Enteractinococcus fodinae: one gene and its partner. Each later gene encodes a partner of the first gene's protein in a complex. Links are inferred from orthologs where the notes say so. Each region holds a gene or a part of one and is shown on either strand. Other genes may lie near its edges.

Region 1 (5,552 bases):
GCACAATATCGTGGTTGCCGAAGTCTTGGTCAGCTCGCACACCAGTCGAAGCCGGATCGAAAGTCGCCGGGGTTCCGCAGTCCAGACAACGATATGCATGTAACGATCCGTGTAAGTGCAAGACTTCTTGTGCTCCACCGCGTTCATGGAGGTCATCGACATTTTGTGTTGCTACCGTCAAAGCCCCGTCTTGGGTGGCCAAGTGCCGCTGCCAAGCGCCAATCTTTCGGTGACCATCGTTGGGGTTGACGCTACGCACGAGCATCGCCCGCCACACGTACCACGACCACACTGTCGAGGGGTTGGCGCGGAATGCCGCTTCGGTTGCCAATTCTTCGGGTGCAAAACGCTCCCACAGGCCTGTCTGGGCATCACGAAACGTCGGCACGCCAGACTCCGCAGACATCCCCGCGCCGGAGAGCACCACCACCGAGCGAGCATCCTGAACCAGGAACGTTGCGCGTTGCATGTCAGATGTCATGAGTAAAGCTCCGGAAGAATGTCGCGAGCTGTGCCCTTCAGATACACGTCTGCTTCCTCGGACAGGGGCGTCATATTGGGATTGACCTCGATGACCTTGGCTCCGGCTGCTGAGGCGGCAATGGGCAGTGAAGCTGCCGGCTGGACAATATTTGATGTCCCCACCACGAGCGCCACGTCTGCCGAACGAACTGCATCCAAGGCCTCATCCATAGCGCCTTGTGGCAGCATCTCTCCGAACATCACAATATTGGGGCGAAGAAATCCGTGGTCACACCGCGTACACGCTGGAGGTTCGTCCAGTGTTAATTGGTCCAGGTCAGGCCGCGCCTGTAACTGCTCTTCGGTTGCCCTCTCTAGTGCGTAGTCCGCTGGAGCATCGCATTCGAAGCACCGAAAAGTGAACGTTGTGCCGTGTAAATGAGCCAGCACTTCCGCATCGGCACGTTCGTGCAAATCATCAATATTCTGCGTGATAATATCCAGGGCTCCGCCGCGGGCGTGCAACTGTTTTTGCCATGTGCCAAGGGCAATATGTCCTTCATGAGGGGCCACTGCCCGCATGACCCGGGCCTGATGTAGCATCCAGGACCAAACCAAATCGGGTTGGTTTGCCATCGCTTCTGGTGTAGCGAGTTGCTCGGGGCTGTATTTTTCCCACAGTCCTGTTTGGGCGTCACGAAAGGTGGGGACCCCCGATTCAGCAGACATGCCGGCCCCTGTCAGGACCGCTACTCGTTGAGCACCCTCAATAATCTCTTGAGCTTCGCGCATCGCGCCGTCTGACACTGTCCTCATACCCACCACTGTAGGTCAGCACCGAAAGTGAACACCAGCTTCGGCAGGGAGCCCGGGTAGGGCCAAGAAAACCAGCGGCGCCTGCTGTAGCCGGGTTACGGAACAGCAGGCGCCGGAATAGTCAGCCAGAGATGACTTCAGACTGGTTGTTATCGTGCAGGAAGTTCGAAGTCGATGTCCGAGCCCTCGGCGGATTCAAGCTCGACCTCCCAGCGTAGTTCGTCGCCGTCCTCGTCGAGTTCGATCTGTTCAAACGTGGCTTCTGGGTGAGCATCGAACGATTCATTCAATGCTGCGGTCACCGTAACAGTAGCCTGCTCGGCCTTGGCAATCTTGTCGTCATCGGTGTCACTGTCGTCTTCAGTAATCTCGCCGCCGGCGGTGACGTCGAGTTCCTGAAGTTCGCTCTCGACCACGATCTCGACTTCATACTGCGCGGTGTCGTCATCATCACGGTCAATACTGACGATGAAACCATCGGCGTATTCTGCTTCTACAGCCGTTACGACATCAAACACCGGATCTCCACCCAGTGGCTCTACATCCTCGGCCTCCGCAGTAGTGTCGCCAGGAGTAGTCTCCTCGGCTGTGGCGGCATCGTCGGTGGCATCTTGCTGCTCACCGTCAGTGGCGCCCTGTTCCGTCTCATTAGGGTCGACTGTTTCGACTTCCTGATCTGGCGGTTGCTGTTCGCCAGCGTCATCGGTAGTACAGGCAGTCATCAAGCCCAGAGCGGCCGCTCCAGCGATCCCGATGAATAGTCTCGATTGGCGAGCGTTGGTATTCGTCAGCATAAAACTCCTAACCTTCGGTGGAATTTTCATTTCATGTTATTTATCGAAGATGGGCCTGAAAAGGTCCAACTAATTCCCAGTGTAACCACGAGTACTTTCAGGTTCGAGACATCACTGCCCACTGATTTGTGCCTACCCGATCATGACGGCTTCAAATACGCCGGCACGTCCGGGACCATTGCTGGTCTTATCCACAGAGATCACGCCGCTGTTGGGTTGTCCAGACCTCCTCGACATAGACTATGGACATGGCAGGACGCATCACTCGGGAATCCATCGATAAGGTACTAGAAGCAACAGACTTGAAAACAGTTGTTGAAGAACACGTCTCACTTCGCACTGCCGGTATCGGCTCGTATAAGGGGCTGTGCCCTTTTCATGATGAACGCTCCCCATCTTTTCATGTCACGCCGTCCAAGGGCTTCTACCACTGCTTCGGTTGCCAAGAATCCGGCGACGCAATCAAGTTCATCATGGAAACCGAACACACCTCGTTTTCCGAAACTGTCGAGCTGCTGGCGGCACGAACCAATATCAGTCTGGAGTACGAGGAAGGTGGCGCTCCTGAACAGCAGACAGTGGCACCCCGACAACGCTTGTTACAAGCGCACCAAATCGCCGACGAATTTTATCAGCAGGCGCTGACCTCTCCGGCGGCCTCCCACGCCCGGGCCTTCCTCCACGAGAAAGGCTTCACGCAACAAGACGCCGAGTTATTCGGGGTGGGATATGCCCCAGACGGGTGGAACGAGCTGCTGTCACATTTACAACAGCGTGGGTTTACCCTAGAGGAGCTCACGGAGACCGGGCTGTTTTCCGAAGGCCGCCGGGGACTCTATGACCGCTTCCGGAACCGGTTGATGTGGCCGATCAAAGACATGACCGACAATACAATCGGCTACGGCGCTCGCCAGCTTGATGAAAACGACAAAGGTCCGAAGTACCTCAACACGCCTGAAACTCCGCTGTATAAGAAATCTCAAGTGCTCTACGGCCTCAACATGGCCAAAAAACACATCGCGCGGGAACGCCAGCTGGTGGTCGTCGAAGGATACACCGATGTCATGGCAGCACATCTTGCCGGCATTCAGACAGCCGTGGCAACTTGCGGGACGGCATTCGGTGAAGGCCACGTCAGGATCGCACGGCGGCTCATCACCGATGACGGCTCTGGCGGGGAAATCATTTTCACGTTCGACGGCGACGAAGCGGGGCAGAAGGCTGCGATGCGTGCCTTCGAATTTGATAACCAAATCGTGGCACAGACTTTTGTCGCGGTAGCTCCTGCGGGACAAGACCCCAACGATTTGCGTCAACACTATGGTGACGAAGCCGTCCGGGAACTCATCAAAGGCCGAACTCCACTTTTTGAGTTCGCTATTCGAACACGGCTCAAAGAATACAATCTTGATTCCGTGGAAGGACGAACAGGTGCGCTGCATTATGCAGCCCCGATCGTCAAAGAAATTCGAGACCCAATCATGCGCGATGGGTACATTCGCGAATTGGCCGGTTGGCTGGGCATGGACGTGGATGTTGTCCATCAAGCAGTTCAACGCGCCACAAAAGCGACCAGCGCTCGGAAACCCGCGGAACCATCTGAGCCGCAGCAGAGTGCAGCCGGGTCTCAGCTGTTCCGGCCGGACTTGCGTGACCCAGTTGCCAGGATGGAAAAAGAGGCGTTGGAAGTTATTTTGCAACGTCCTGAAACGTTGTCCCAGGAACAATGGAAAGCTCTGTACAGCTCTTCATTTAAAGTACCGGTCTATAACGCGATCCAGACGGCGGTATTGGCTGCGGCACGGAACGCTCAAGATACAACCAATTGGGTCCAACACGTCACTGCTGAAGCGCCTGAAGCCCTCTACTCATTCGTCACGGAGCTTGCGGTAGCACCCCTGCCGGCATCATCCGAAGAAGAGGTGATTCGGTATTCGCGTGACATCATGAATCGTCTACTCGAAATGCAGATTACCGAGCAAAAAGCAGAGCTAATCGGTAGGCTTCAGCGGTGGAATTCGCAAGAGGACCCCGAAGGATTCCAGGCCATCCAACAGCGCCTAGTCGAACTCGAAAACCAACGGCGTTTCCTGCGCCCAATTGACTAGTAATCATCGGGGCAGAAAACGCCGTGGTGAAAGCCAAAATTGAATTTCGGCAGGACCTCAAGGGTGTGAAGTTATAGGGGTTGTGGAGTCGCGGTTAAAGAGCCCAAGAGACTGAGTTACCAACCAGCCCAACTGTTGAAGTGGCGTTGCTCTCGCCAGCGCCTTCTACATCAGTGCCGTCATCAGCGGGATCCTCTTGCATTGGATCCTCGGCTGGGTCTTGGTTCGGATCTTCTGCTGGATCCTCCATATTGGGATCCTGAGCGGGTTCCTCTTGCATGCCTGGCTCAGCAGGCTCCTCTTCTGGGGTGGTGTCCTCCGCACAAGCGGTAAACAGCGCAAGTGCAGCGACTCCTGCGAAACCGGCGTACAGCTTGGAACGTTTAGAATTGGTTATCTTAAACACAGGGTTTATCTCCTTCGTTCTGTCAGTTCTTCCGTTGTATGTGGTTTTCAGCGATGGTCCTCGAGAGGTCCAATCTGCCCAAAAGTCTATCGGGTCACACTCATTTTTTGCACCCTCCTGCAATGTGGAGGCCTGCTGGAAACGGCAGGATTCCCCCGATTCGACATCTGGAAAAGGAGTCTGCTATAGTATTCATTTGTTGCCTTCCCCCATAGCTCAACGGCAGAGCACTCGACTGTTAATCGAGGGGTTACTGGTTCGAATCCAGTTGGGGGAGCGAACAGGCCCCGTCCAGTAGGACGGGGCCTTCTGTTTTTCCAGATCCCCTCGGCACGCATGGATCGTTGCGATGGCAGGCAAGGCCGGCGTCGGGGGCTTCAGCGTTTTTCCGCTTTATCTCCTCACCTAAGACGAGATTCCCTCATGGACCACCCAGGCTCAACGGGGGTCTTAGCTGATCCCAGAGAGGGTCGGGGAGGAAAAATTAGGGGCTTCATGACCTTGGTCAACCATTCAGTGCCTGTTCAGAAAGTTCACACAAAACTCTATGGCGCGTAGGCGCGTTTCACACCTCTTTTGGTGTGTATGGTCAGTGCAAAGTCTCAGTCGAAGGACAATTGCTTGGGTGCCCTGGCGTAAGGAAGGCTGGAGACATGTGGATTGGCTGGAATGAATTCGATATTTTGCTCGGCGACGTACACTCCCTGAAATCCAAGCGTTCCGTTGTGAGGCCTATCGTGGCTGAAATTCGAAAACGCTTTCAGATCTCTGTCGCCGAAGTCGAGGACGCAGAACTGTATCAACGCACTCGCATTGGAGTCTCTCTGGTTAGCGGAGATAGAAACCATATCGCAGAGACTCTGCAGAGGGTCGAAGAAGCGGTAGCCCAGCGTCCTGAAATTGAGTTGCTCTCCTCCAAAATGCGCCTTGTGCAGTCCACAGACTTCTAAATCCAAATAGACATTC
Region 2 (4,918 bases), 1.8 Mb from region 1 along the record:
ACCCTCGGCTTCGGTCCGGGAGTCGCCGGTCGCTTTCCCAGCGCCTTCTTTGACCTTGCCGGACACTTTATCTTTCATGGCATCTGCTTTTTCGTCGAATCCCATAGTGTTCACCTCGGGTTCTTCGGGGACAGGTTCGTTAACGACGCTAACGGGAATTCCTGAGAATGTCATCCGATTTGAGTGAACTTTCAGCCAATTGTCAGCAAGCTCGTCGCGCCGAGTTAGTCGATGGTCGCGTTGAATTCGACGATGCGCTCAATGGCACGGGCCACAGCTTCGTACCCGGCGGCAAAGGAAATGCGGATGAACTGATCCCCCTCGACACCGTCGAAATCGACCCCTGGAATGACGGCAACGTGAGCACGCTGCAACATGTCCGCGGCGTACGCCACCGTATTCCCGTAGTGGTTCAAAATCTTTTTCGACGGTTGTGCATAGTAGTAGAACGCCCCGTCTGCGGGGGCGGCATTGCGCCACTCAAGGCGTTCGACGTTATCCAACACCAGCTGCCGGGTCCGGGCGAACTCGGCGACCTCGGCATCCGCTTCGGCGTAGGCGTCATCGGTGAAGGCTGCGATGGCGGCATATTGACCGGCGGCCGGCGGGCACAGTGAGATGGATCCGGCCAGCCCAGAGACCGCCGGAGCTAAGTCTTCGGGCATGAGCATCCACCCGAGACGCCAGCCGGGCATGCCCCAGTATTTGGAAAATGAGGAGATGACGATTGCGTTGCGGTCATACTCCCAAGCCGAGGTCCCGCGGTCTTCTCCAAAGGTGATGCCGTGGTAGATCTCATCTGAAATCAGTCGCACCCCATTTTCGGCGCACCAGATCGCGAGTTGGCGCATATCTTCGCGCGGCACCATCGTGCCGGTCGGGTTATTCGGGGAGGCCAGGATCAGCCCGTCCAAGGGTTGTTGTGCGTGACACTCCGCCAGGCGATTGACGTCGAAGCGGAAGTTGGATTCCACCCCGGCGGGTAAATCAACGACATCGACATCGAGCGCGCGCAAAATATTGCGGTAGGCAGGATACCCGGGTCGGGCCAGTCCGACTCGGTCCCCGACGTCAAAAGCAGCCAGAAAACTTGCCACGAATGCGCCCGAGGAGCCCGTGGTGACGGCAACCGATTCGTACCCGATCTCGAGGTCGTACCACCGGCGGTAGTGTCCTGCGATCGCTTCGCGCAGTTTCCGAGTGCCCAATGATGGGGTGTAGTTGAAGATCGGCACATCGGCGTTATGCAGGCGGGCTGCCTCACGGTTCACCGCTGCGGGCGCTCCCCCGCTGGGTTCACCGGCACCCAGCGAAATGACGTCGTAGTCTTGGGCTTTCATAGCCTCGACATCGCCGACGATGTCCATGACTTGGAATCTGGGAACTGCGGAGCGACGACTGGGGGAAAACTTGGATGTTGCCATGTCACCAGTATGCCAAATGGCACCCGGTGCGGTGAATGGCTAGAACCCACCATCCGATGGCGCCATGTTGGCGAACCGTGAGTAGTGGCCCTGGAACGCGAGTTCGATGGTTTTTGTCGGACCGTTACGGTGCTTGGCGACAATCAGGTCAGCTTCACCAGCACGCGGAGATTCCTTGTCGTACATGTCCTCACGGTGCAACAAGATGACCATGTCCGCATCCTGTTCAATCGAACCGGACTCACGCAGATCCGAGACCTGCGGGCGCTTATCAGTACGTTGTTCAGAGCCACGGTTCAGCTGTGACAACGCAATAACCGGAACCTCAAGTTCTTTGGCCAACAGTTTCAGCGCACGCGAGAATTCGGCCACCTCTTGCTGGCGGGATTCCACGCGCTTGCCCGAGCTCATCAGCTGCAGATAGTCCAGCACGACCATCTTGAGGTTGTGCTGCTGTTTCAACCGGCGACACTTCGCGCGAATTTCCATCATCGACATGTTCGGTGAGTCGTCGATGAAAAACGGTGCTTCGTTGAGCTTCTGCAAGGTCAGTGCCATCTTGCGCCATTGGCCCTCATCCAGGGTGCCTTTACGCAAGTCTTGCAGTGAGATGGTTGCCTCGGCCGACAGCAGCCGCATGGCGATTTCGGTTTTCGACATTTCCAAGGAGAAAAACGCAGTGGTCATCCCGTGACCAATGGCGGCCGCACGAGCAAAGTCCAAGCCCAGCGTCGACTTCCCAACTGCCGGACGGGCGGCGATGACGACCATTTGTCCGCCGTGGAGTCCCTGGGTCAGCTCATCGAACTCGTCAAAGTTGGTGGGCACCCCGGACAAGCCATCCCCGGTGGTGGATGCCGCTTCGATCTCATCGATGGTTTCGGCCAGGATGTCACCCAGTGCGACGTAATCATCACCGGTGCGGTTTTCCCCGACCTTGTATATCTCGGCTTGCGCCTCGTTGACGATCTCTTCGACTTCTCCGTCGGCGCTGTAGCCCATCTGAGAGATCTTGGCACCGACGTTGACGATACGGCGCAGAATCGCCTTCTCGGCGACGATTTCGGCGTAGAACGAGGCGTTGGCTGCTGTCGGGACAGCCTGAACCAGCGTGTGGATTTCCGCGGCACCGCCGACACGCGACAGTTCCTTACGGCGATCCAACATAGAGGTCACGGTGATCGCATCGGCGGGCTCACCGGCTGCAAAGAGGTCGGTAATAGCTGTATAGACCAGCTCATGACCTGGGGAATAAAAGTCATTGGGACGCAAGATTTCCGAGACTTCGGCGATCGCGTCAGTAGAGAGCATCATCGCGCCCAGAACAGAGCGCTCCGCGTCAAGGTCTTGAGGTGGAGTTCTAGGGTTCGCTGACACTCCGTTGGCAGTTTCCATTGCGTTAAAGTTTGCCATTGTTCTCTTAAAAGTGCCCTCCCCTACCCCGGCAGCAGAATGCCTCAAAACTTGAGCTCGTAGGACGGCCGATGCACGCATATTTCTATATGCCAATACCGGCCGCTACGAGCTAGTACCCGATGACGATACTCCGCGAAAGGCACACGATCAACTGTGGATAACCACCCTTTTGTGGATAACTTGTGGATTACTTTGCACAGGTTGTGCACAAGCTGTGGAATAGAGGTGGAATACTTATGCGCACTATCCACACACCCCTGTCTGACATGGAGATTCAATGCCCACAGGCTGTGAATTAAGAAATTAATACCCCTATTTTTTGCGATTTGACATCCTGAAATTCATTGAAATTTCACGCTGTCCACACTTTCAACAGGCATTATCCACAGGTTGTACACAAGCTGTGGGTAAACTACATTCATGTCATTTCGCGAGAGTTCGGCGTATTCTCCGGTATGTCGCGAAGGACGCGAACGAGTCACTAAAAGTTCGAGAAATTTCAAGTGGGATCCCGAAAAGAGCGATCAGGTGCTTGAAAGGAACTTTTGGCGAGATTAAACCCACTTCGGTGGAAGATGAATGTGAAGTTACAAGCAACAAAACATGCGCAGATTGTTCACCGATCTGAGTTCGTGACCTTTGACACACTATTTACGTCGTCGCGGCGAACCTCTCCGGCCTTACATCTGTTCTAGGTAAAGCTTGCGAGGCGAACTCAGGCCCTACCAGAGCAGGGTTCTGGAATGACGCTGGAGCTTAGTGTGGGCCGCCTAGCGCACCAGCGTCGACCGGTGGCAAGGCACAGATCGGTACCTGGCGACAAAACACCTACAAAAATGGGTTGACTGCGAGACTTACAGCTCTGTAATTTATTCACACTTGTGGACAGTGCTGTGGATAACACTATTTCGAGTAATCCCTCGCACCGAAGATCGCGGTTCCTACGCGCACTACCGTGGCGCCCTCTTCGATCGCGAGCTGATAGTCATTAGTCATTCCCATCGACAACCCGCCCTCACCGATCAACTCCGGTCGGCGCTTGCGTAACTCATCCCGCAACTCACGTAAAATCGCAAAATTCTGGCGGATGAGCTGCTCATCATCAGTATGTACGGCCATCGTCATCAACCCCTTGAGATGCAGGGCATCAAATTCCCGAAGTTCTTCGAGGAAGTCTTCAACTTCGTTGGGGTGCAGACCAGACTTCGCCTCTTCACCCGAAACGTTGACCTGTACATACACTTCTAGGGTCCGGCCAAGTTCCTTCAAGTGCGTGTCGAGGCGTCTAGCGATCCGAAGCCGATCAAGTGCCTGAAACTCATGGGCAAACTCGGCGACTTCACGAGTCTTATTGGACTGTAATGGACCAATAATCGCCCAGTGCGCATCGAGATCGGCCATAGCCTGTGCCTTCGCCTCAGCTTCTTGTACCTTATTCTCGCCAAACTGGGTCACACCTGCGGCATAAGCAGCCCGGAGTCGTGCTTCAGGCACGGTCTTGGATACCGGTAAGAGCCGGATTTCGGCCGGGTCCCGATCGACGCGGGCGGCAGCGGCCGCAATATTGTGTTGGACTTCAGCAAGAGCTTCTCGGAATTGCTCTTCGGTAACGGCGACATCTGGCTGATTCTCAGGCGTGGACATGTCAAAAATGTAACATAGAGGCAGATATTCGACCCTAAAAAGCCCGTCTTAGACGGCTTGTGGAGGAGCTTTAGTGCCCGAGTCATCTCCCGCGTCTGACCCGATCGCGTCGATCACCGCACGTACCGCCGCTGAGATCGCCGAAGCGGTACGCGACCTGGTCGACACCGGGCAGTTGGAGCCCGGCGCGAGCTTGCCACCAGTCCGGGCGTTGGCCGAGCAGCTTTCAGTTAATCGGAATACTGTCGTCGCCGCATATGGCCTGCTGGTACAGGCTGGGGTAGCTGTCACCCGGGGACGAGCCGGTACGAGAATCGTGGACCTCCAACCACTCCCCCAAGAAGGCTTCACGCACGCGCCGGGTCTGGTTGATATTGCTTCGGGCAACCCTGATCCTGATCTTCTGCCAGATGCGACCACAGCGCTAGCCCAAC

The links. The genes of interacting proteins can lie anywhere in the genome.
Region 2: the proteins of dnaG (region 1) and dnaB are in contact, whole or in part, in a crystal structure (PDB 2R6A), measured with the Geobacillus stearothermophilus proteins. The link is inferred for Enteractinococcus fodinae from one-to-one orthologs. Residues at the interface, in WP_049624496.1 of Geobacillus stearothermophilus: Lys456, Leu457, Leu458, Pro459, Ala460, Asn463, Ala464, Leu467, Leu535, Leu536, Ile537, Ala538, Gln544, Glu545, Asp548, Tyr549, His552; in WP_033016901.1 of Geobacillus stearothermophilus: Ser13, Glu15, Ala16, Gln18, Glu91, Leu92, Asp94, Ala95, Val96, Pro97, Thr98, Ala99, Ala100, Asn101, Tyr104, Tyr105, Ile108.

What each region holds. Positions count from the first base shown.
Region 1 is NZ_JAVDYJ010000001.1:1,833,461-1,839,012, reverse strand. The notes cover bases 1,810-4,750. They hold dnaG (DNA primase), read left to right. Parts: upstream 1,810-2,320; coding sequence 2,321-4,180; downstream 4,181-4,750. Other genes in these bases: J2S62_RS08545 (hypothetical protein), read right to left, coding at 4,275-4,586; J2S62_RS08555 (hypothetical protein), read right to left, coding at 1,810-2,072. Outside these bases: J2S62_RS08565 (NAD-dependent deacylase), read right to left, coding at 1-481; J2S62_RS08560 (SIR2 family NAD-dependent protein deacylase), read right to left, coding at 478-1,278; more of J2S62_RS08555, read right to left, coding at 1,428-1,809; J2S62_RS08535 (DUF503 domain-containing protein), read left to right, coding at 5,240-5,536. UniProt on the Escherichia coli protein: RNA polymerase that catalyzes the synthesis of short RNA molecules used as primers for DNA polymerase during DNA replication.
Region 2 is NZ_JAVDYJ010000001.1:56,665-61,582, reverse strand. Bases 651-3,496 are described here. They hold dnaB (replicative DNA helicase), read right to left. Parts: upstream 2,838-3,496; coding sequence 1,464-2,837; downstream 651-1,463. Other genes in these bases: J2S62_RS00270 (pyridoxal phosphate-dependent aminotransferase), read right to left, coding at 651-1,424. In the rest of the region: J2S62_RS00275 (CsbD family protein), read right to left, coding at 1-174; more of J2S62_RS00270, read right to left, coding at 225-650; J2S62_RS00260 (YggS family pyridoxal phosphate-dependent enzyme), read right to left, coding at 3,744-4,484; J2S62_RS00255 (aminotransferase class I/II-fold pyridoxal phosphate-dependent enzyme), read left to right, coding at 4,558-4,918. UniProt on the Escherichia coli protein: The main replicative DNA helicase, it participates in initiation and elongation during chromosome replication. Travels ahead of the DNA replisome, separating dsDNA into templates for DNA synthesis.